3 regions of the Paenisporosarcina sp. genome follow, and region 1 is predicted to be linked to each of the others. Evidence: riboswitches for the same ligand, from Rfam matches in the RefSeq annotation. Region 1 holds a riboswitch; each other region holds the start of a gene.
What was found. A riboswitch is a leader RNA that binds a small molecule or an ion and turns the genes downstream of it on or off. The one in region 1 is predicted to bind cyclic di-GMP.

Region 2: it holds a riboswitch for cyclic di-GMP, as region 1 does, so the genes downstream of both, AC3EA5_RS11330 (DUF5667 domain-containing protein) here and AC3EA5_RS15380 (DUF192 domain-containing protein) in region 1, are expected to answer to the same signal.
Region 3: it holds a riboswitch for cyclic di-GMP, as region 1 does, so the genes downstream of both, AC3EA5_RS04260 (type II secretion system protein) here and AC3EA5_RS15380 (DUF192 domain-containing protein) in region 1, are expected to answer to the same signal.

Annotation. Positions count from the first base shown of each region.
Region 1 covers NZ_JBYNRN010000041.1:40,742-48,463, reverse strand. The annotation lists gene AC3EA5_RS15390 (GNAT family N-acetyltransferase) at 1-323, shown strand, start outside; gene AC3EA5_RS15385 (DUF2254 domain-containing protein) at 446-1,792, opposite strand; cyclic di-GMP riboswitch class I at 2,021-2,109, shown strand; gene AC3EA5_RS15380 (DUF192 domain-containing protein) at 2,279-2,635, shown strand; gene AC3EA5_RS15375 (Flp family type IVb pilin) at 2,638-2,820, shown strand; gene AC3EA5_RS15370 (A24 family peptidase) at 2,854-3,372, shown strand; gene AC3EA5_RS15365 (TadE family protein) at 3,369-3,752, shown strand; gene AC3EA5_RS15360 (pilus assembly protein TadG-related protein) at 3,762-4,664, shown strand; gene cpaB (Flp pilus assembly protein CpaB) at 4,673-5,347, shown strand; gene AC3EA5_RS15350 (CpaE/TadZ family protein) at 5,360-6,175, shown strand; gene AC3EA5_RS15345 (TadA family conjugal transfer-associated ATPase) at 6,189-7,625, shown strand; gene AC3EA5_RS15340 (type II secretion system F family protein) at 7,622-7,722, shown strand, end outside.
Region 2 covers NZ_JBYNRN010000032.1:24,836-32,557, reverse strand. The annotation lists gene AC3EA5_RS11340 (nuclease-related domain-containing protein) at 1-55, shown strand, start outside; gene AC3EA5_RS11335 (hypothetical protein) at 117-335, opposite strand; gene AC3EA5_RS11330 (DUF5667 domain-containing protein) at 468-1,817, opposite strand; cyclic di-GMP riboswitch class I at 1,901-1,986, opposite strand; gene AC3EA5_RS11325 (M20/M25/M40 family metallo-hydrolase) at 2,189-3,808, opposite strand; gene AC3EA5_RS11320 (aminotransferase class I/II-fold pyridoxal phosphate-dependent enzyme) at 3,903-5,066, opposite strand; gene AC3EA5_RS11315 (hypothetical protein) at 5,265-5,483, shown strand; gene AC3EA5_RS11310 (zinc ribbon domain-containing protein) at 6,432-6,620, opposite strand; gene AC3EA5_RS11305 (hypothetical protein) at 7,086-7,511, opposite strand; gene AC3EA5_RS11300 (DMT family transporter) at 7,557-7,722, opposite strand, start outside.
Region 3 covers NZ_JBYNRN010000012.1:208,567-216,288, reverse strand. The annotation lists gene AC3EA5_RS04300 (rod shape-determining protein) at 1-169, opposite strand, end outside; gene radC (RadC family protein) at 264-962, opposite strand; gene AC3EA5_RS04290 (Maf family protein) at 952-1,572, opposite strand; gene AC3EA5_RS04285 (hypothetical protein) at 1,659-2,297, opposite strand; gene AC3EA5_RS04280 (prepilin peptidase) at 2,384-3,139, opposite strand; gene AC3EA5_RS04275 (LysM peptidoglycan-binding domain-containing protein) at 3,156-4,181, opposite strand; gene AC3EA5_RS04270 (PilN domain-containing protein) at 4,178-4,765, opposite strand; gene pilM (type IV pilus biogenesis protein PilM) at 4,780-5,751, opposite strand; gene AC3EA5_RS04260 (type II secretion system protein) at 5,842-6,306, opposite strand; cyclic di-GMP riboswitch class II at 6,326-6,409, opposite strand; gene AC3EA5_RS04255 (type II secretion system F family protein) at 6,476-7,684, opposite strand; gene AC3EA5_RS04250 (type IV pilus twitching motility protein PilT) at 7,684-7,722, opposite strand, start outside.

The DNA.
Region 1 (7,722 bases):
TACTTGAAGTAGAACCTGTGAACTATGAAGATACTGACACCGAAAAACGTTTGAAATTTTACGCCCGTGAAGATTTCAAACATGCCTCACGTATCGGCTATATTCGTCGATCACTTGCAACAGGTGAAAACACAGTTCTTGAAATCTTATACTGGTCTCCTGTAGATCAAGATGAATTAGAAATCTACAAAGCAATGAAATGGACGTATGAAAACATCCATACGTTTAAAGACGAACACTTTTATGGTGATTCGTATGACCCTTCTCATGAAGTACTTGAGTACAAAGATGAGAAAAAAACAGATATGCTAAAAGAATATTAAGTACAAGAAAGAGCGCCAATTTCCCACGGCGCTCTTTTTTAAATTGATAGAAGTTATGTATGTTTGGATATCTGTTTAAGAAAAACAAAGCTTGCACCATTATGGATGCAAGCTTTGTTTTCTTATGGTTTTAATTCATAACCTTCCTCAAAATAATCATTGGTTTGGTTTTTCAATATTATCGTTGTTGTTCCAACCAACTCCGCTAAACGATTAATTTTCTTTTGATAGAATTGACGATCTAATGACTGTATTTCTGTCCCATCCATACTTTCAATCATGTATAACTGAATTTTCCACAGTTCTTCTTTTGCTGTAAGTGGAGCCAGTTGAGCGGCATTAATTAGTGAATCAGAGATAGCTGCCAAAACGGATATATCCCCTTTTCCATAATGACTTAACTGATAATACGTGTGATACAACACTTCTTCAAAGGTATGTATTCTCAATTTCACTCTATGAATCGATTTCACATCATTAAACACAAAATCTGCTTGAGGTAATTGGCTATAACTTCCCAACAATCTACCTAATTGATGAATATTATGAATGGCTGTATTTGGATCATTAATTCCTGGTGAAATAGCACGAAGGGACACTTCCACCATCTTTTGAATCGCGAAAACCGGGTCTTGTCTTGTATCTCTTTCTCTTCCAATCGTAAATAATTGCGCAGGATCTTCTTCTATTTCAATTAATTCATTCACATAAAGTGTAACTACTGGTGTATTTGATTGAACAAAATCACCGATACAACATTCAATTTCAATTTGCCCATCATATTTTTGAGCAACCTTCACCATTTGTTCTAGATTAAATAATTGAATATACCCATCGTTTTCTGCCTTTATTGGATAAGCCATCTTTTTAACTGTCCAATGTCCATCTATATTGGTTGTCATATCTTCTCTCTTTAGAAGTTCCTTATAACACCCAACCGCTTCGTCCCCTTCAATTGTTAACTTCTCAATGAGCGTATTCACCTGAATATTTTTTGCAATATGGTGAATAAAAATCGCAAAGAACACTAAGCAAACCATCGCATATAATACGCCTACTAATGATGAAATAACCGATTCGCCAGAAATTGATTCTTGCATAAATAGAAGAGATAACGTGGTATATATAAACCCACCCATAAACACCCCTAATACCCGCCACACCATTGGATCGCGAACAAAATTCTTTAGTGTTCTAGGAGAGAATTGTGAAGAATAGGTTGTCAGAACAACCATAATCGTCGAGAACGTAAATGTGGTCATCGTTAAAAGTGCTGCAGACAAGCCACCTAATATCGTTTGAGCCAGTTCGACTGTTGTTAATAAAACATGCGGGACGTACATAAGCAAAATATCATCATATAAATGATCAATTGTTGAAAAAATAATGGCAATAACAACTGATATTAAACTGTATAAGGTCGGAATAAACCAAATACTTTCCTTAATTTTCAACCAATAACGGTCCATACGCCCATCTCCTTCTATATAAACACTGTAACATATAGTGAATATAATCAATACGCGTGACTAATGGAATAAGTCGAATCTCTTATAATTATAATTTTTCGCGAATAAAAACACATCTTTTTACACGCATAAAATTTACCAAAAGGAATAGTTTAGACTATATGCAGAATCTTCTTCTGCACCTATTATAGGCAATAAGAGAAATAAGTGATGTACTTCGTTACTGATTCTCGATAAAGGCAAACCTGATGAAAGTCAGCGACGCAAAGCTACAGGGGCTTCTTGTGTACAAACACAATTGCCAGCCAGCTACCGAAAGAACAGGGCATAAGATTTTAGAGATGCAAAACGAGTGATCACTATTTGCAAGAGGGTCTAATGCCCTTTTATAAAATTAGCCATCACAACATTTTGATATCTACTAATCTATTAGTGAACCCCGCTTTCGGTAGGCGGGGTTCATTTTTTTATGTTGGAGGTGAAGTTGTGCAAGTGATTGACTCGGTACAAGGAACTGTGATTGCGAATAATGTTAAACCTGCGTACTCCTTTGGAAAACGTTTAAAGGGACTTCTATTCACATCATCACTTCCTCGTCAATCCGGAATTCATATTCAACCCTGCCGATCGGTTCACACGTATTTTATGAAATACCCGATTGACATCGTCTACTTAGATGCCAATCAAGTAGTGGTTGGACTCGAACAATTTGTCGCTCCAGGAAAACGTGGACTACACATCCCTAAAGCTTATTCGGTAATTGAATTAGCAGCAGGTCGCATCGAAGAACTCGCACTTGAAGAAGGACAAAAACTACACATACAACCAAAAGGAGAGAAATAATCATGACACAATGGATCAAAAATTTCATGAACGAAGAAGAAGGACAAGGTATGGCTGAGTATGCGTTGGTATTGGGAATTATCGCAATTGGGGTTGTTGGACTATTAGTATTATTCGGAGACGCTATTGTTGAACAATTCAAAAAAGTAACAGCTGCATTTACAGACGAAACTGCTCCAGAATAAGTTACAAATTTTAAGTGAGAGGAGAAAATATGGATGCAACTACTAGATGGATTACTCATCGTTTTAATGATAATTTGTTTGTTTACAGATTTGAAAAGCAGAAAAATCTATAATCATGTGTTGCTTCCTTCCCTCCTTCTCGCTTTGATTTTACAAGTTTTCACTAATGGCTGGATTGGTCTAACAAGTAGTTTACTAGGATTGGTTGTTGGATTCGCCATCCTTTTGATTCCATACATGATGAAGGGCATGGGTGCTGGTGATGTGAAGTTAATGGCAGTAATCGGAGCCATTCAAGGATCAGTTTTCATTTTAACGACTGCGGTTTATATGTCTATTATTGGCGGAGTGGTTGCACTACTTCTCATTTTGTTTAGGTTAATAAAATCTAAGCAGTGGCTGACTTTATTTCACCGCAACAGCCTCATGACGTATGGAATGAAATTAGCCGTTGTGCGAAATCATTCATCCAATCAAACATTTCCGTATGGTGTTGCTATTGTAGGAGGCGCATTATGCACAATGATTTTCCAAGGAGTGATTCGCCTATGATTCGCGAGGAGAAAGGTCAATCTCTCGTTGAATTTGCGCTTGTCATTCCTGTTTTTTTATTGTTTTTAGTATTCATCATTGATCTTGGACGAGTTGCTTACACGTATTCGACGATGCATTTTACAGCGCAAGAAACCGTTCGTCTCGGTAGTTTTGGTTACACAGATGCTGAAATGGAGTCGTATGCTAAACAACATTTCACAGCAGGAAATGGGAATTCAATGATCGTTTCGATTACGCCAAGTGATAGCATTCGTGAATCAGGCGACGATGTAACTGTGACCCTTTCTTATAAAATGAACGCCATTATGCCTTTAGCTGAGTTAGTAATTAACGGACCTATTGATATTCAAGTGGATTCGACAATTCGAGTGGAGTGAGGTTAAGCGATGAAAATGCGTGATTTTCACAAAGATGAACGAGGAAATATCATTCTGATTGCAGCTTTTTTAATGCTTGTTCTGACAGCTTTTGCTGGATTAGTCGTCGATGGCGGCCATTTATATATGTCAAAGGCAAATCTTCAAAAAGCGGCCAACGCAGCTGCCTTATCTGGTGGACAGGAACTAACAACAAATGCAGGGGAACCTGTAACGAATATTGTTAAAGGGATCTTAGATGCACATGATGTACTTCCCTATCTTCAAGGTATTACAGTAACACCCGAAAAAAGCGTAGCAGTTCATTTAAATGAACCTGTTGCATTGTTTTTCTCTTCCATCGTTGGATTTAACGAAGTGGATGTAAAAGTAAAAGCCACTGTCGAAATCGGTAAAATGGGCCGAGCTTCAGGGGCTGCTCCTATTGGAATTGATGAATCCATCCCTCTTATTTATGGGAATGAATACACACTTAAAGTGGATGAAACTGCAGGCGATACAGGATATTTCGGCGCACTAGCACTTGAAGGACCCGGTGCTAAACTATACGAACAAAATTTAATGTATGGCTTCGATGGCGAATTAAAAATTGGCGATATCATTAATACCCAAACTGGTAATATCGCTGGTCCCACTAAAACAGCTGTCGACTATTTGATTTCTACTTGCAATGATATGACTGCTAGGGATTGTCCGAGGATTTTATTAATACCCGTATATGTTCCTTATAATCAAGATTCCAATCAAATGAAACAAGTGAAAATTACAGGTTTTGCTTATTTTTATATTTCTGAGCCAATGGATTCCAAAGATAAAACGATTAAAGGCGTTTTCTTAAAACGTGTCGGTACAGGTTTTCAGTTAGATGATGCATCCGAAAAAGGTGCATACACAATTCGATTAGTAGAGTAGGTGTTCACATGCGTTCTCGCACATTATTTTTATTAGCCATCGTCATGGGACTTATTACAACCCTTGTTTTTGCATTCACACTTTCTTCAAAAAATAAAGAAAGTGAAATACCTGAAGAAACTCAGAAAGTGATTGTCTCTACTCAAATGATTGAGGAGAACACGGTCATTACTGAAGAGATGGTTACCGAAACAACGAAACCAAAATCCTCTGTCCATGCATCAAGCTTAAAAACGGTAGATGAGGTTATTGGTAAATTGGCAACAACACGCATTGAAAGTGATGAAGTTCTACTTCCCGCTCGTGTTCAATCTGTCCAACAAATCAATGATGTTCTTTCGAAAAAAATCACCGAGGGGAAACAAGCAATTTCCATACGCGCGAACCTTGTTCAATCGGTATCAAATCTGATTGAAGCAGAGGATTTTGTAGATGTTTTATTTACTGAAATAATCGGTTCTACAACAGATCCCGTCGTTAAAACATCATTATTATATGGTAAAGTGCGCGTTTTAGCGATTGGTCAAAAAATGACGGTTCGTGACGAAAATGATGAACTGGTAGAATATTCATCAGTCACAATTGAAATAGATCCTAAAGATACCGTAAGTTTGGTGCAAGCACATGAAAGTGGAACATTACATTTAACTCTTCACCGTCGTGAAGTTACGACGAATAATTAAGGAGGTGCCACCTTGGAATTACAAGGACAAATGAAAACAGGAAAAGTAGTTGCCCTATGTAGCGCTAAAGGTGGCGTCGGTCAAACATTTTTAGCTACAAACTTAGCAATTGCACTTCAAAAAAAATATTTATCCATCACTTTAGTTGATGGAAAGCTCCAATTTGGTGATATTGCAATTGCCCTAGATTTAAAAACATCTGTCACGATGAAAGATGTTGCCGAAGACATCGCAAGAATTGACCACTCTCTTATCTCCAACTATTTAACAAATCATGAATCTGGCATTCAAGTTTTAGCTGCTCCAGAACGTCCTGAACATGCGGAACTAGTAACGAATGATGTGATGAAAAAAGCGGTTCATATGTTAAAAGACCATTACGACTATACAGTTATTGACTGTGGCTATGCATTTCATGAAACAACACTCGACTTACTCGATATTGCGAATGATATTCTAGTCGTTACCACTCCTGATATGACAGCATTAAAAAACACCAAGCAGTTGTTAGAAACATTCGATCAACTTGGTTATACCTCTAAGATAAAATTAGTCATCAATCGATACGATATGGAAGGTTTAATTAAACCAGAAGAAATCCCAGCGATGCTTCAATTACTTGATGCAGAGTTTGTTTCAAACAATTTTAAATTAGCTAGCCAATCATTAAATATTGGTATTCCCGTTGTCAGTCGTCGAAGTGGAACTGATTTAGCGAAAGACTTAGGACGCTTGGCGGATTGTATTGTTAAGAATAATCATGCTGATGATGAAACGGACAGTCGAAAAGAACGAACCAAAAAACTGTGGTTTGGACGCAAAAAATAAGGAGGAGATGAACTTGAGTTTACTGAATCGATTGCAACAAAAACAGCAACTCACCGAACCAATTGAAGTTGCAGAAAAAGTTGAGCAAGTAACACCTGTAGAAGAACGCGTGAATGTCGTTCCTTCCCCTCCTCCTTTACCTGTTGCGCCTGAAGTGAAAGTTGTTAAACCCACAGCTGTTCATCAAGAAAAAGAACAAGAGTTTAAAAAGCTCATTCAAAAAGAAATATTAGCGACGATTGATTTGAAAGTGGAACATGATGATTTAGATCAACAAATTGATCGATTAGTTCAAGAAGTATTAAAAGAAGAAGAGTCTTATCGGAAATCGATTGACCGTAAAAAAGTAACGGCTGATTTAGTTAATGAATTAACAGGATTTGGTCCTATCAATCCCCTACTTTTAGACGAATCGGTATCTGAAGTGATGGTCAATGGACCTGACCATGTTTATTGTGAACGTAATGGACGTCTTGAATTAACCGATATCGAATTCCGAGATAATGAACATGTTCTTAATGTGATCGAACGAATTGTTGCCCCTATTGGTCGACGTATTGATGAAAGTAGCCCAATGGTTGATGCTCGACTGCCGGATGGATCTCGAGTAAACGCGATTATTCCTCCATTAGCATTAAATGGACCGACAATCACCATCCGTAAATTCTCGAAGGACCCTTATACTATTAAGGATTTAATATCATTTGGAACGGTTACGGAAGAAATGGCTTTATTTATCGAAGCGTGCGTTAAAGCCCGACTGAATATTTTCGTTAGTGGCGGTACAGGGTCAGGGAAAACGACTACGCTTAATGTATTATCTAGTTTCATTCCTGCGGACGAGCGAATTGTAACGATTGAAGATGCTGCAGAATTACAACTTACTCAAGACCATGTAGTGACATTGGAGTCACGTCCAGCCAATATTGAAGGCAATGGACAAGTGTCGATTCGTGATCTTGTACGGAATTCCCTTCGTATGCGTCCTGACCGTATCGTTATTGGTGAGGTCCGTGGTGCTGAAGCACTTGATATGTTACAGGCGATGAATACAGGACATGATGGTTCACTTGCGACAGGTCACTCGAACAGTCCTCGTGACATGATTTCACGTTTAGAGACAATGGTTTTATTAGCAGGAGTGGATTTACCTGTAAAAGCGATTCGTGATCAAATTTCAGGAGCTTTAGATGTAATCGTCCAGCAATCTCGTTTAAAAGACGGAACTCGCCGGATTGTTAAAATCACGGAAGTCCAAGGGCTAGAGGGTGACATCATTGTTCTCCAAGATATTTTCGTTTATGAACAAGCTGGGGTCGATGCATCTGGTAAAATTCGTGGTAAATTAATCCCGACAGGTGTTCGGCCGAAATTTTATGAAAAACTTGAGACGTCAGGAATCCATATTCCTCCTCATGTTTTCATTGAAAAAGATGAGATTACGTTATGACGCTAATCGGATATATTTTATTATTAGTCACATCTACTTTGTTCTTTCTAGCTTTATTGGTCAAAGTGTTTTACCAAAAACAACAAATGAACAAACG
Region 2 (7,722 bases), on a different contig from region 1:
AAAGAAAGGCAAAACTAGGGATAATTTATATTTCAATGAGTTAGTATATAAATAAAAAAGCAGCCAATTACAATGAAATCACATTGTAATTGGTTGCTTAAAATATGTGTCTTTTATTAACCTGACATAGCTAAAACAAAAAGCGACCATAACGAAACGAGTCCACCAACAATAATTGTTAACATCACATAAATAAAGAAATTTTTCTTTTGTAAAGTATCATTCCGTTTGAAAATGTATGCTAATACAGCTGTAAGTATATACAGCAACCAGCTACTCAAGGTTACGATAAATAAACTTCTAAAAGGAGATATACTACCTACCCTCTGCGACAATAAACCTCCGATATCTTGTGCATAAGCACCCAAGATCGTCGCTAGAATTAAACAAAAGAGTAAGATTATATTATTTTTAACGATCTAAATCACACCCTATTGAAATTTCCAACTTTACTTGAGATAAAGGAATTACTCATCTTTATCCTTTTTGCCATTATTAGATTTGTCTTCATTTTTGTTGCCTTTTTGTGAATCGGATTTTTCTTCTCGTTTTGATTTATTTTCTTTTTCTTTAGCTTCAGCAGCTTTCTTTAAAGCCTCTTGACGCTTAGCTTCAGCCTTAGCTTTTGCTTCATTTTGTCGTTTTTCTTCAGCTTTTGCTTTTGCTTGTTCTGCTTTTTGTGCGGCTTTTTCTTTCGCTTCAGCAGCTTTTAATTCAGCCTTCTTTGCAGCTTCTTGACGCTTAGCTTCAGCCTTTGCTTTAGCTTCTTCCGCTTTTTTAGCGGCATCAACTTTTTTAGTTTCTGCTTTAGTCGCAGTTGTTTTTTGTTCAACTGTTTTTGTAACGGCTGTTACAGCGGCAACAGTTGTTTCTACAGTAGATTCAGTGTCAGCTTCTGTCGTTTCTGTTGATTCTTCAGTAGCAGTTTCTGTATCTACCTCTTCTTCTGTTTCAGTTGGTTCCTCTGTTGGTTCTTCATTGACAACTTCTTCTTCCGTTGCAGGTTCTTCTAATGGTTCTTCTGGAGTTTCTTCAGTTTCTTCCGCTGCTTTTTTAGCTAATTTCGCTAATTTTTTCTCCACTTTTTTGTCTAGACGTTCAATCGCTTTTAGCACGTTTTTTGCTAATGCTTCTTTTGCTTTAGGATTTTCTACTTTTTCTAATGCCGCTTGTAGGGCTAATAGGTTTGATGAGAATTTTTCGATTAATGCAGCACGCGCTAAATCTTCTTCTGTTTCTTCAGTTGCAGGTTCTTCTTCTACGACTTCATCCGATTCAGGAGATTCTTCATCCACAGGTGTTTCATCGGTTTCTGCATTTTCTTCTTCGGTAGTTCCTTCTTCTTCAGTCGGGTTTTCTTCTTCAGTTGTATCCTCTTCTTCAGAAGGAGTTGGTTCTGTCGTACTATCTTCTGTTGCCTCATCTTCTGTTAATTCATTAAATTTAGCGATAGCTTCTTCTTGTTGATCAATCGCAAGTTGAAGAATTTCATTCGCCAACTCTTCTTCACCATTTTCAAATAAGGCAGTAGCCTCTAAAATACGTTCTTCAACAAACGCATTTAACAATTCCGCTTCTTTTTCATCACTGAATGTGAAAGCTAATTGTAAATTTTCTTGAATTGTTTTAAGGAAATAAAAGAAATCTCCTGGAACCAATGAAGGCTCTTCTGTTTCGATTACCTCTTCATTTTCGCTATCAACTACACTTTCGTCCGTATCTGCATAAGCCGGATTGACTCCTGCACTAACAACGAATCCTCCAAGTAACATGGCGCTTAGTAGTGATTTGTAACTTTTACCAGTAAAAATCGACATAAAAAAACTCCCCTTTTCTAATTGTGATAGAAAAACAAGGAAGAAATGTGAATTAAACTTATTCAAGTTTATACTCATCATTCTTCAGCGGTTCAGCCACCATTACCATTTCGGTATTAGGTCTGGAACTTTGCGTCTTCACCTTTCGATGAATTTGCCTTTTTCAAATGAGAACTAATTACTTTTACTAAGTTAGTTCTTATCTAGCAATATTATACAACTTTAGCTATCATATTGCACATGTGAATTGAACTAATAGTAGAATAGGTAAATAGTTTTGTTAATAGAATAAATAGAATCGATTTTGATGGATGAAAAAAACATGTCAATTGGCTGGCCAACTGACATGTAATCATCATTTAAAAATCGTTCTATACTTTCACCCTATTAACCAGTACTTCCTTAACCATACCTTCAACCAGTGCAGGTACTTCGACAAAGGCACTTTGAATATGCAATCGCTCTGTCCGTTTGTGAGCGTCTTTACCAAAAGGACCTACGTTCAAGATTGGCGCTTGTAGTTCAGCCATTCCATCAAACGGAATTGAATAGGAATCTCCCCATACTGGTGTATTTGCTTCAAACACTTGCCAGCCACCCGTTACGTCTTCGTAGTTTACATAGCTTAGGTCCGAGATTCCGTTGAAATAATGCATGCGTTCGACAGGTAGATTGAAGTCCATGTCACCTTTTTCTTTTACATACTTAACGCAGGCTTCAACTACCTCGTCTTCACTCGTGTTCACTGCTGGATAGTATGGTGGTGTGTACATTAACACGATCGCAGGAGCGAGTTCTTGGCATTGGATCATCAGCGTGTCAACAATCCGGAATGATTTTTCGCGATCGTCCCACTCTGTGTTTTCTCCGACTAACGCTTTGACGCTGTCGATATAATCCATGCCGAATTTCTTTTCTGCGTGGTCCATCAATTGTTCGTATCGCAACACTTGGATGTCACCAACTGGTTCAACCCCTTCACGTTCACAAATGCGTTGATAGTCTTTATTACAAGCATCCGCCGATTCTTTAGCTACTTGCTCGAATAAATCCATGATTTCCGCTGCGTTACGCTTCATTAAAAAGACATTGTAGAGTGCTTTTGCACGATATGGCGTTTGGGTCGAGTATTCCATTTTTAAGTCTTGTTGTTGCAATGAAACGGGTAGAGGTGTTTTTTCACCAAGAACCGTTTCTTGGAATAAAGAGTTAAACTCCATTCGCTGAGTTAAGTAGGATGCAATATAGTTCGCCGTGATGCCGCTTAATGGTTCACCGACGTGCGTTTGCATGCCATAAAAGAGAGCTGAAGGCATGATTTTCCCAATTGTCCCAGAGTAAATATAGAAATTTGGATCGCCAGGTTCTTGAGAGAAAACGGGTTCGCCGTTTAAAAACAATTTATATGTCAAATCATGCTCATTGCGTAAGTCGTTGAGTTTCAATACTGCCGCGCGCATACCAGAACTGTTTACTTCTTCATCCGGTACCGTCAATAAAATTAAATTGATTGGCCAGTTTTCTGAAGCTGCCTTTTCAATTAACCCCATGTGCATAACTAGTCCCATTTTCATATCCATCGTTCCACGACCGAATAAATAATCGCCAGACTCAAGGTCTACTCGTGCCTCGTCAGGTAGCTCGTCCTTAATATCAAGAAGTGCTTTTGTTAACATTTCCGGTTCAAAAGCAAGAGCTTCTAAGTCACCATACTCTTCTGTATTGACCGTGTCGAAATGGCTAATCAAGACGACGGTTTCTTTTGCTTCCGGGTGTTTATAAAGAGCGGTCAATAATTTACGTCCGTGATCCGCTTCCGTTAGTTCGATATTTCCTGGATTTTCTGCAAAATACGGCACACCATGTAATTTCGCTTGAACTTTAAGTGGGAATTCCCGCTCTCCATCCGAATGCGTCATACTTTTCCAACTTACAACTTCGCAAAGCAATGAGCGTAAGGCTTCCGGTGTCGACCATAATAATTCTGTCATTTCTAGGACTCCTTTTTGGGTGCCAGGTACGCAAACAAATGTGTTTGTTTAAACATTCATGAATGTTTGTGTACCTGGTACCGATCTATTGATTTTACTGATTATCCAGATTCTTTATGAAAGCTTCGAGTCGATTCATGCCTTCTACTAAGACTGGCATCGAGTAGGCGTAAGAAATACGCATATAACCTTCTCCGTATTTGCTGAAGGCACTTCCAGGTACGCAAGCTAGACCGCCTTCTTTTAATAGTTTCGTCGCAAAGTCAAATGAACTCATGCCGAATTTTTTAATAGAAGGAAACATGTAAAAGGCTCCATTAGGTTTTACGACTTCAATGCCCATGTCGATTAATCGACCGTACAAATAATCGCGTCGTTCGATATATTCTTTATTCATAGCAGCTGGAACGTCGCGCCCGTTTGTCAACGCTTCAATTGCCCCGTATTGACTTGGCAAAGGTGCACAAACCGTGTTGTATTGGTGAATTTTAATGACGTGCTGCATAAATTCTTTCGGTCCGAGTAAGAAACCGATGCGCCATCCAGTCATGGAATGGGATTTAGACAAACCGTGTATTAAAAATAGTCGATCGCGTAGTTCGCTATAAGATGCAAACGAACGATGTTCGCCATTAAATGTGTTTTCACTATATATTTCATCAGTTAAGATAAAGATTTCATGTTGTTTCAATACGTCTACCAAAGCATCCATTTGCGCCGGTTCAATCATGACACCCGTTGGATTTGATGGGAAATTGAAAAGTACCGCTTTCGTTTTTTCATTAATTAATGAAGCTAACCTCTCGGCAGAAGGCTGAAAATCTGTGTCAGAAGTGTCGAGATAGACCACTTTTGCGCCAAGCAATGTAATAATCGGCTCGTACCCTGTATACATAGGTGCCGGCAAAATCACTTCGTCGCCTTCTTCTAAAATAGCTCGAAAGGTCGCGTCTATCGCTTCACTCGCACCGATCGTGATTATGATTTCGTTTTCCGCATTGTAATGAAAGTTATATTTATCGTAAAAAAATTGACTGACGGCATTTCGTAAATCAATCAGTCCCGCATTATGCGAGTAGCCTGTCATGTCATTTGCAATGGCAGCCATTCCTGCAGCCTTGACACTTTCGGGTGTTGGGAAATCGGGTTGACCAATCGTTAAATTGACAGCATCCGGGTAATGCACAAGTTGGTTGGAAAATTGACGAATCCCCGACACGGAGATCTGTTTCACACGCTCATTAATCGTAATCGGCATCTGGCTTCAGCCCTTCTCATAAAATGAAGAAATCTTTTGACTCTATGTTAACATTTCCGCACTGTTTGTATAGTGTTGTCTTTGATTTGAAATAAAGAGTTTTGCTAAGGGGAATTTGATATATGGAGATCATTTAATTGAAACTTTTATTAAAGATATCCGTATACTAAGTATGAGAGATTTAAGGAGGAATTAATGATGTTAAGAAACCCTGGTATTGCAGCTGTCTTAAGCTTTTTCTGGACAGGTGTTGGGCAAATATATAATGGTGAAATCGTGAAAGGGATAATTTTAATCCTTGTTCAAATGGTTAATGCAGCCTTGATGTTCGTATTAATCGGATTCATCACTTACCCTATCGTATGGATTTGGGGCATGTATGATGCATACAAGGTCGCCGAACGCATGAATCGATAGATTGTAGATTAGCCACTTCCTTTTGGGAGTGGTTTTTTTATGGGGTGATTGGGAGTGTATTCTCCATTTCGCGGGGTGTATTCAAGGATTCACACGGTGGATTCTAGGATTGGACAGGGGCATTCAAGGATTCGGCGGCTCTATTCGAGGATTCGACCCACCTAATCTAAAATTCACTTTTCACACACAATTTGACGTGCAGAAATGGTGCCAGTTGGATCTCCAACTGGCACATATTCTGCTTATGATCTTGATGTACTGTATTCTCAATTTCGCGGGGTATATTCAAGGATTCACACGGTGAATTCTAGGATTGGACAGGGGCATTCAAGAATTCTTCCGCTCTATTCGAGGATTATACCCACTCATTCTAAAATTCACGTTTCACACACAATTGGACGTGTTGAAATGGTGCCAGTTGGATCTCCAACTGGCACGTATAATGCTTGTGATTTTGATGGAGTATATTCTTCATTTCGCGGGGTGTATTCATGGATTCACACGGTTAATGGTTCTTCTATCTCATTAAGGTTTGTGATGCTTAGGTGGTGAATTTTGTCCGTGGACATTTTAATGTCCACTCCTTTTTAGTCAGTATCCAATATAAAACTCCACCTACTATATAAGCTATTACGTCTAGGGGGTCTGATACGCTTTTGCTTAAGTATAGGGGTGTTATGTATTCCCAAAATAGTCCTGATGATAGGGTTATTAAAGCTACCGTACTTAGTCTTGTTACTATTAATTTAGGTTGGTTATTTATAATGCTAAGTGCGTTTATGTAGCATAGTAGTAATACCCCTGCTAAGACATCGTTAAGGTGATTTTTTATTAATATATTATCTGTGTGGGTTTGTAGGTACAGTTTATTGAAGGTGTACATAATTAAAACCGCTATGCCTAATGTTGTACTCATTAGTAGTAATGGTTTTTTCTGTTTGTCTATTTTTAGCACAACGATATTAGTATAATCGCTACTATGATTGCACCGACTACGCCCCAAAATGTTAAACCTACTTGGTTTGCAGGTCCTGCTACCGTTATTTTCTTTGCACGTATTGGGTAACCACACTGTGGGCATGATTCTGCTTCTGTTGATACGTTATTATTACATTCTGGACATTTTTGTAACGCCATTTGGATTTCCTCCTTAGTTTTCTAAGTAAACAACTTGTACGGTCTATGCTTGAGAATCCTTTTTCGCACCAAAACTCTTCGGAGTATTCGATATTTTGGAGCTTGATAGGTAAATTGTAAAAGGTTAAAGGTTTTATGTAACTTAGTGCCCTTATGTTTTAAGTGTTTGGTTACATCCATCATGTCTATGAAACATTGTTTGTACTTCTTAGGGTTTTACATGCACAACATTATCAATGAATTGACTCATTTCACTCCGAACTTGAGTCGCCTTAAGGAAGTTTTCCACTATCATAAATTTCTTATCTACCAAAAATTTTCAAGAATTAGATATTACTTGAATTATTATAACATCTTCTTATCGCAAACTTTATAACACATTTATAGCTATACATATTTAATCATTAATTTTTGTTTCAAAGGACTAATTATTGCAAAAAAATAACCACTCTACAATAAGAGTGGTTACTGATTATATATTTCTTCATAGGCTATTTTTTGCAGCGCAAGCATCTCTTCTTCAGTCAGATTTTCTTGTAAGACTTGAAGAATTTCTTCCTTAGATGCTTCGCCTGATTGGGCTTTGGCTTGAAGATTTTTCAATTTAGACACACCTAGTTTGTTTACCAATACTCGAGTGGCTTCACCTTTAGTGGTGAATGGCAATGTGCTTGGATCAGCGGCTTTTGCTTCCTCCATCATTGCTAACAGTTCTGGGTCGCTTTCGATCATTGTTCTTACGTCATTCATTTGCCCACTGTCTTCTAAATTTGCTGTGTAGTCATCGACGATTTTTTCGGAAGCGGTATTCGTTCCAAATATATATAGCCCATAACCGAGGCCAGCTAAAATCATTAATGTAATGATTGTTCCGATTAGAAACTTCTTCATTTAGAAATCTTCCTTTCAGTTTCAATCCTGTTTATTCAAAAAAAGTTATTCTTCAGTACGTTCTTTCAACCGATTTCTGCGTTTTCTCCACATATCCTCTGCTGCTCCGGATCCAAAAATTACGCCTGCAACAATAAGGACTAAACCGAAGATATGTCGTGTCGTGATGTCTTCCCCTAAGAAGACGGACGATCCAACTAGTGTAAATAAC
Region 3 (7,722 bases), on a different contig from region 1:
GACCTATCATATTTCTAGCATCTTTACCAACAGCGACGATATCGCCATTATTCGTATTTTTAGCTACTACTGAAGGTTCGCGTAAAACGATCCCTTTTCCTTTAATAAATACCAAAGTATTTGCTGTGCCAAGGTCAATCCCGACATCTTTTGCTCCAAATCCAAACACGTAATTTTCTTCCTTTCTATCCTTAGCCAGTTGTTCTCAGCTTACTTGAAATCATAACTTTCATTATAACGGATAAATGAAGAAAATTATAGTGTCACATGTACCCCTTTTCTTTTAAGCTAATGAATTGATGGTCACCAATGATTACATGGTCCAATAATTCGATTCCCATAATTTTACCAGCTTCTTGTAATCTTTTCGTCACTTCAATGTCTTCGGGTGATGGTGAAGGATTGCCTGAAGGGTGATTATGAGCACATATGATGGAGGCAGCAGAACGTTTTACAGCTTCTCTAAAGATTTCTCGTGGATGAACAATACTGGCATTTAAACTGCCGATAAATATTGTTTGTTTATGCAAAACTTGATTTTTCACATTCATAAAAAGTACAACAAAATTTTCTTGTTTTAACGACGTCATGTCTGCCATTAAAAAAGTAGCCGCATCCTTCGGTGAACGAACTGTAAATTTCCCATCTGTTTTTTGCTGAGCTAAACGTCTTCCTAACTCAATTGCCGCTAATAATTGAACCCCTTTTGCTTCCCCAATACCTTTAACTGCAGTCATCTCTTCAATCGTCGCAGTTTTTAGTTCGTGAAGTTGTTCAAAATAGGTTAAAACACGGTTTGCTAAATGAAGAACGGATTCTTGCTTCGTACCAGTCCTTAAAAGAATCGCGATTAATTCTTGATTAGATAAACTTTCGGCACCCTGTCTAATTAAACGTTCTCGTGGTCGATCGGCTTCATGTACATCTCGAATCATTAATGTCGGGAAGATTTCAGTTGTCATAGGAATCAACCTCGTCACCAAAGGAAAGTAAACCTAAAGACTTTAGCTCTTTAAAAAGTTTCCCAATTGGTAATCCCACAACATTATGATAATCCCCTACAATCTTTTCTACAAAAAAACCTCCAGCACCCTGGATGCCGTAGCCTCCTGCCTTATCTGCCCCTTCACCACTTTCCACATAAAGTTGAATCCACTCTTCCGATAAAGGATAAAATTGAACATTCGTTTGTTCAAAGAATGTATGACATTTTCCGGAATGAAAAATCGAAACACCTGTATAAACTGTGTGAATATTTCCGGATAACCTTTTTAAATATTGAGTGGCCAATTTATTATCAACCGGTTTATATAAAGGCTCTTCATTCAAAAAAACAATCGTATCTGCGCTTATAACAATGGCATCTTGATATTTTTCCGCAATCGGTAAACCTTTAGCCATCGCCGTATTACATACTTTTTCTCCAGGTGTCGCTCCAAGTATATTAGATTCATCAACCTCGACAGTTCTCACTTTAAAAGGCACTTCTAATAATGATAGTAATTCAAATCTTCTGGGTGAAGCACTTGCTAATATGAGTGGTTTTTTAGTCGTTAATTTGATATCAAACATCTCCTTTTTGATATCATACAAAATCACACAGGAAATGAAAATTAATCGTAAATGGAGATAACTTAAAAACCACAGTTTTTTAGGTATTAAAACTCAATTTTGAGACATTCATTTTGCGTTCCGTAATGAGATAATAGCTGTGCACGAACAACATTAATTTCCTTTGAAAGCTTAGATATTGCTGCAATATTCGACTTCCAGTCTTCAGGAATCTTAACGCTCGCCTCTACTCCTTCAAAATAAAATTTTGCCCGATCTGTTTCGCTAAGCAAAAGAGGTATATTTTTTAGATGATCTTCCGTACAACCAGATGCTGATAATTGAAAAGGCTTAACAAAAGAATCTTTGCTTTCTGCATTTTTCACTTCAGCTTCTACTACACTTACCGCTGACCATACATAATATTTATCCTCTGCTAAAATAACAGCTGAAGATGCTAAAGAAGGATTAGTCTGCATCAAGTTTGCCGCTGCTTCAGCCGTTGAAAAGACACCATACTGTTTTGCGTAAAAGGGAAATACGGTTTTATCATCCGTTGGTGCAACAACAGGTTCAACTTCTTCTTTTTCTTCTACAGGCGTGACTAATTCTGGTGTATCCACCTTTCGAATATCTTGCCACTGAATTAAAAGTGCAAACAAACCGATGGATACAGCTCCAATTAAAAAACCGTGGAGAAGTGCTAGTGTGTAAGAAAACTTTGAAAATGTTCTAGAAATCCGCATATGGTCACCTCATTTTTCTCCACCCTATCACGTCGCCCATAAAAAAAGACGAGACTCATGTCGTCTCGTCAAAAAAAGTTTTCGTCTTATATAAACAAATTTGTATACCATTCGAGTATGATATCTCCATAAAAATAAACTATCAGTGACGCTGCTGCAATAGAAGGTCCAAAAGGTACTGGCGTTTTCTTATCCGCCTTTTTTATTTTCAATTGAATAAATCCAGCAATCATCCCAACAAAAGCAGCCACAAATAAGGTCAGTAAGGTTGGAATCATTCCGAGCACCCAGCCAATCACAAGGAACAGTTTTATGTCTCCTCCACCCATACCACCTTTCGACAAAATGGCAATTAATAATAAAATACCAAATCCTATAAAGGCACCAACCACACTATCCCACCATTGAGTGAGTGGTGAAAGTATTCTTGAAAATATTAATAGAACGCCAAAGAAAATTAATACCTTATCAGGAATTAACATATAAGCTAAATCTGAAACAGTGATGATGACTAACATGGAAATGAAAAGGAGAGCAACGATTAGTTCTTTAGAGAATCCTAGTTTTAGATAGGCAATGGAAAATAGAATTCCTGTACATAATTCCATCACCGGGTAGATCCATTGAATTTTTTGTCCACAACTACGACATTTTCCCTTTAGAAAAATATAAGAAAATACGGGAACCAAATCTAAAATTGTTAATCTCCTTTTACAATTCGAACATGTTGAAGGAGGACTAACAATTGACTGTTTTTTTGGAATCCTTAAACCGACAACATTAAAAAAGGAACCAAATAGTAATCCATATAAGAAAAAGAATATGGAAATTGTGATTATCATAAAAAACCTCAATTCATTAATAGGAAGGGATTCGTAAAACTTCTCCGACAAATACGGTATTCACTTTTTTATTATTCGCTTTCATGATAATGGTTTCGCCATTTCGATTGCCGTAATAATCCATTGAAATTGAAAATAAGGTTTCCCCACTTTTAACAACATGACTTTTTTCAGCAGGTTGTTGTAAAGCTGCAGGTTGTTCAGAGACCTCAGAAGGAGGATCTAAAACTACTTCCTGTTCAGTTATCTCGGAGATACTTTGTTCACTTGAAGATATGCTACTACCTTCTAAGGAACTAATCGTTTCTTTTACTTCTGTAACATCTTGTAAAGGATTAATCTTCTCCGCTTCTTCTGAAGACGCAGGATTATCCATCTTTATCGGTAAATTGATATCAGGAGCATAATACGTCACAAGTTGAATGGAATAGTTAAATAAATCTTCCATTGGACCTACTCTCTCTTCTCCTTCACTAAATCCTGTAAACGCAAACGTTTCAATGGTATAAATTCTATTTAGCTTTTCCATTTCTTCTAGAAACAGCAACATACTTTCATAATCTTTTGATTGGATTTCAAGCTCAACAACAATTGTTTTTAAATCAGGAGGAGGTGGAACAGGTTGCGTTTGTTGAATTGCGTCATCGCTAATAACCAATTCTGTATCTGTTTCAGATGGTGAACCATCTTCAATTTCAACTTCCGTGAATTGTTCATTTATCAAGCCATCATACTGAAATACAATTGAGTCTAATAATGTGTCAGAGGCTAAAGCCGATTTTTCCAAGTCTAATATAATGGATTCTTCTTCTCTAGTAATCGGCACTTTTTGGGTCAAAATTGCAATTTCACTCTCTGAAATGGAAACAGGTTCTTCATTCACTGGTTCACTAACTTCAGATTTTAGACTTTGTGTCTTTAAAAGCTCAATACGCTCATTTGTTGGTCTTACTAATAAAAAATAAAATAAAACTCCTAAAATAAATAATGCACTAAACACACCTATGATCACTTGCCAATGTTTTCGTTCAAATACAATCATGGAGACCCCTCCTGTTCGGAATCAAGGTCTTTCAATGCATCTTGATTTAACAAAATTGAATACACTGCAATGGTCCTAGGTTGAACAAATGTTTCTTCATTAACAGCATTTTCTTGAGCAAGTGTATCTTTAGTAACAGATAAAATTCTGGCTTCATTTATGAATGGGGATTGTTGAATTGAAGTTAAATAGAAAGCTGCTTCAGCATGACTATCAAATTGAACCTCTAACTCAATTGAATCATCAATGAATACATAAGAGGTGAAATAACCACGAACTGGTAGTTTTTTTGATAACTCTACTAGTATTGCAATTTTAGAATACGGCTGAGTTGATGCCCATTCTACTGCGGATTCATAACGATCAAATTCAACCACCCTAGGATCCTCTTCCGTTGCAACCGGAATTGAAACTTGCGATGCAATTAAATTCTCTAAGTTCTCAACTTGTTGGTGTTTTTCATGATAAATCGACCATATCCAGGCAAATAAACAAAATAGAAGAATCACTAAAAAAACCGAGATAAAAAGCCATTCTTTCGGTCTATTTTTAGTTTGTATGAGATTGATATCGACATGTCGCATATGTAATACCCCTTTTACTTCCAAGAAAGGCCAACTAATTCTGCAAATGAGTCTGGAATCTTATACCCTGTCTTCGTTCCCCAAGATTGTTCATGTAAGAGAAAAGCATTGATGTCTTCTGAATCTGCATAACTTTCTTTTAACTCACCTAAATGAGGATGATCGCCTGCTAAACAAATCGTGTCGATTTTTTGTTTACCTTGTTGTAAATTGAATTGATAAAATGACTGTAATCGTTCAATTTCTTTTTTCATCATATTCATATGTTCGGTAAATACGACATCTTCTTTTGGGACTTCTATGTATTGAAAACCTGTTCTTGATTCAAAAGCCGTATATTCAGTTGGTGGAACTAACGTAAAGGTTCGAACATAAACCGGTTCATGATTGTGGAACATACTTAACTGAACTCCATCTAACTCCGCATGAATTAATAATATATTCTGTTCTTCAGTTAAATGAAATTGTTCCTGAAATAAACGATAGAGGTTTAAAAATGGAACATCCATAACAACTGGTCGTAGTTTTGATTGCTTAAGTATGGCCACCATTTTATTGATGCCTTCTTCCGGAACAGCTAATGCACGAACCTCTCTTTTACCATCAACTTCTGCAGTACCAACGATTTCAATAATAGGATCTTGGAAAGGAAGTTGGAATGATTCACCAAGCGCCATATATAAACTGCCTTTTAACTCTTCAATCGGAACACTCAGTGGCAATTTTGTTGAACGAAGTAATAATTCATGTGAGGAAAAGGAGACATATGTTTTTAATCCTGCCAATTTATATTGTTTTACAACCGAAGTTAAAGCACGAACCAATTGTTCATCTTGAATGATTTCACTTTTGTCAATCCAACCATCTTCAATAATACGTTGAATCGCATGCGTATATTGGTGTTTCCGATTGCCGACTAAAATACGGATATATCGTTTCGTAAATGTAATAAACACTGCTGCATGATTTCCCCAATATGTCGACAATCTTCGTCACCTCTAATTCTATGTATATGTATGTATTAACTATAATAATAGCCCCCTGCTTAAAAGCAAAGGGCTATTTATATCAGATAGTTATGGAGTTGGGTCTGCTCCAGCATTTATTTCGGTTTCTGTTATATCAGCTTTATAATATAAAGTACCACTATTACTTTTTAATGTTATTTTGTACGCTGCTGGAGTGCTAGCATTTGCAGGAATGTATTTGACAAACGATGAACCTTTACTATATGTTGTTCCATCAACTGAAGGATCTGCAGGTAGACCATCTAAAACTCCTGCTGTAACTAATTCATCTAAAGTAATTAAGTTATCAGTAAGCATTGAAGAAGTTACTTCTCCACTAACAATTCCAAGTTTCGCTGAGTTTATTATCAACAATGCATTAGATTTGTGTGCATCATCTTTAGAATTATCAATAATATTCCCAATTGCCGGTACAGCGATTGCTGCAATAATTCCTAGGATTACGACTACTGCTAATAGTTCAATTAGCGTTAACCCTTTTTGATTTTTTAAGTGCTTTAACCATTTTCTCATCTAAATCTCTCCCCTAAATGTTTTCAATGGGTGGGTGCACTATTTGCTCAAAATTACCCAAGTGCCCACATACAGGTAATTTGTCCTTGCGTCCATCATTCTTCCTATTACCTATATTATCGGTTGGTAAACAATTATTTCAAGTCGAAATATGTCTAAAGTTATAAAATTATTGAACTTCCGATAAAATCGAGAACATCGGTATCATGATAGACGCCACAACTCCTCCAATTACGACTGCTATAAACAAGATGAGCATAGGCTCTAACAATGTTTTCAATTGTTCTGCACTTTGATCGACTTCTTGTTCATAAAAATCGGCGACTTTATCTAACATAAAATCAAGAGTACCTGACTTTTCTCCTAAAATCATCATTTGAGAAACAAATGGTGGTACTGCCCAATGTCCTACAAATGGTTTGGCAATTGAATTCCCTTCTTGCACACTTACACTTGCTTCTCTCAATAACTTTTCAATTACGGAGTTTCCTACTACTTTTTCAACTATATCAAGTGCTTGCGTTACTGGAACACTCGATTCATATAGCGTACTAAGTGTTCGTGTCATTCTCGCGAGAATTGCTTTTTTCATGAGAGGACCAAACACAGGAATTTTCAATATTAAAGAGTCAATTTTATAACGGACAGTAGATTTATTTTTAACCGTTTGATAGGCGAATATTAAAATTGTGATAACAAGTATAAATATCCACCAATAGGTTGTTACAACTGAACTTAATGACAAAAGTAATTGAGTTGACCAAGGAAGTTCTGCTCCAAATGAAGAAAACATTCCTGCAAATCGAGGAACAATGAATCCAATCATAAAGACAATGACCAATATCGAAACTGCTAACAAGACAAGTGGATAAGTCATTGCGGATCTCACTTTTTGACGAGTCGTGTGAGATTTTTCATAGTACAGTGCAAGTCGATCTAATATTTCATCGAATTGCCCACCCGCTTCACCTGCACGTAACATATTTGAAAAGAGAGTTGGAAAAACTTTCGGGTGTTTGGAAGCAGCTTCTGAGAAGGGGTAACCCTCCCGTAAGTCATCTAATATTTCCCCAAGAACAATTTTCATTTTTTTAGAAGTAGATTGATCTTTTAAGATTGATGTTGCATCCAAAATCGTAATTCCAGCTTTAATCAAAGTAGAAAACTGTCTAATGAATATAACGAGTTCTTTAAAAGGTATGGATTTTTCCAATAAAGGAATCTCCGTGTAAAGAATCCCGGTTTTTTCTTCAATTTTCTTTGTAGAAATACCTTTAACCGTCAATTTTTGTTTTGCATCGGTTATTGAAGTAGCTTTAATACTACCAGCGATCACTAATCCTTTTCGATCTCGACCTTCATATCCATAGTATCCCATTAAATCGTCTTCTCCGATAAATATGGACTAGCACTATC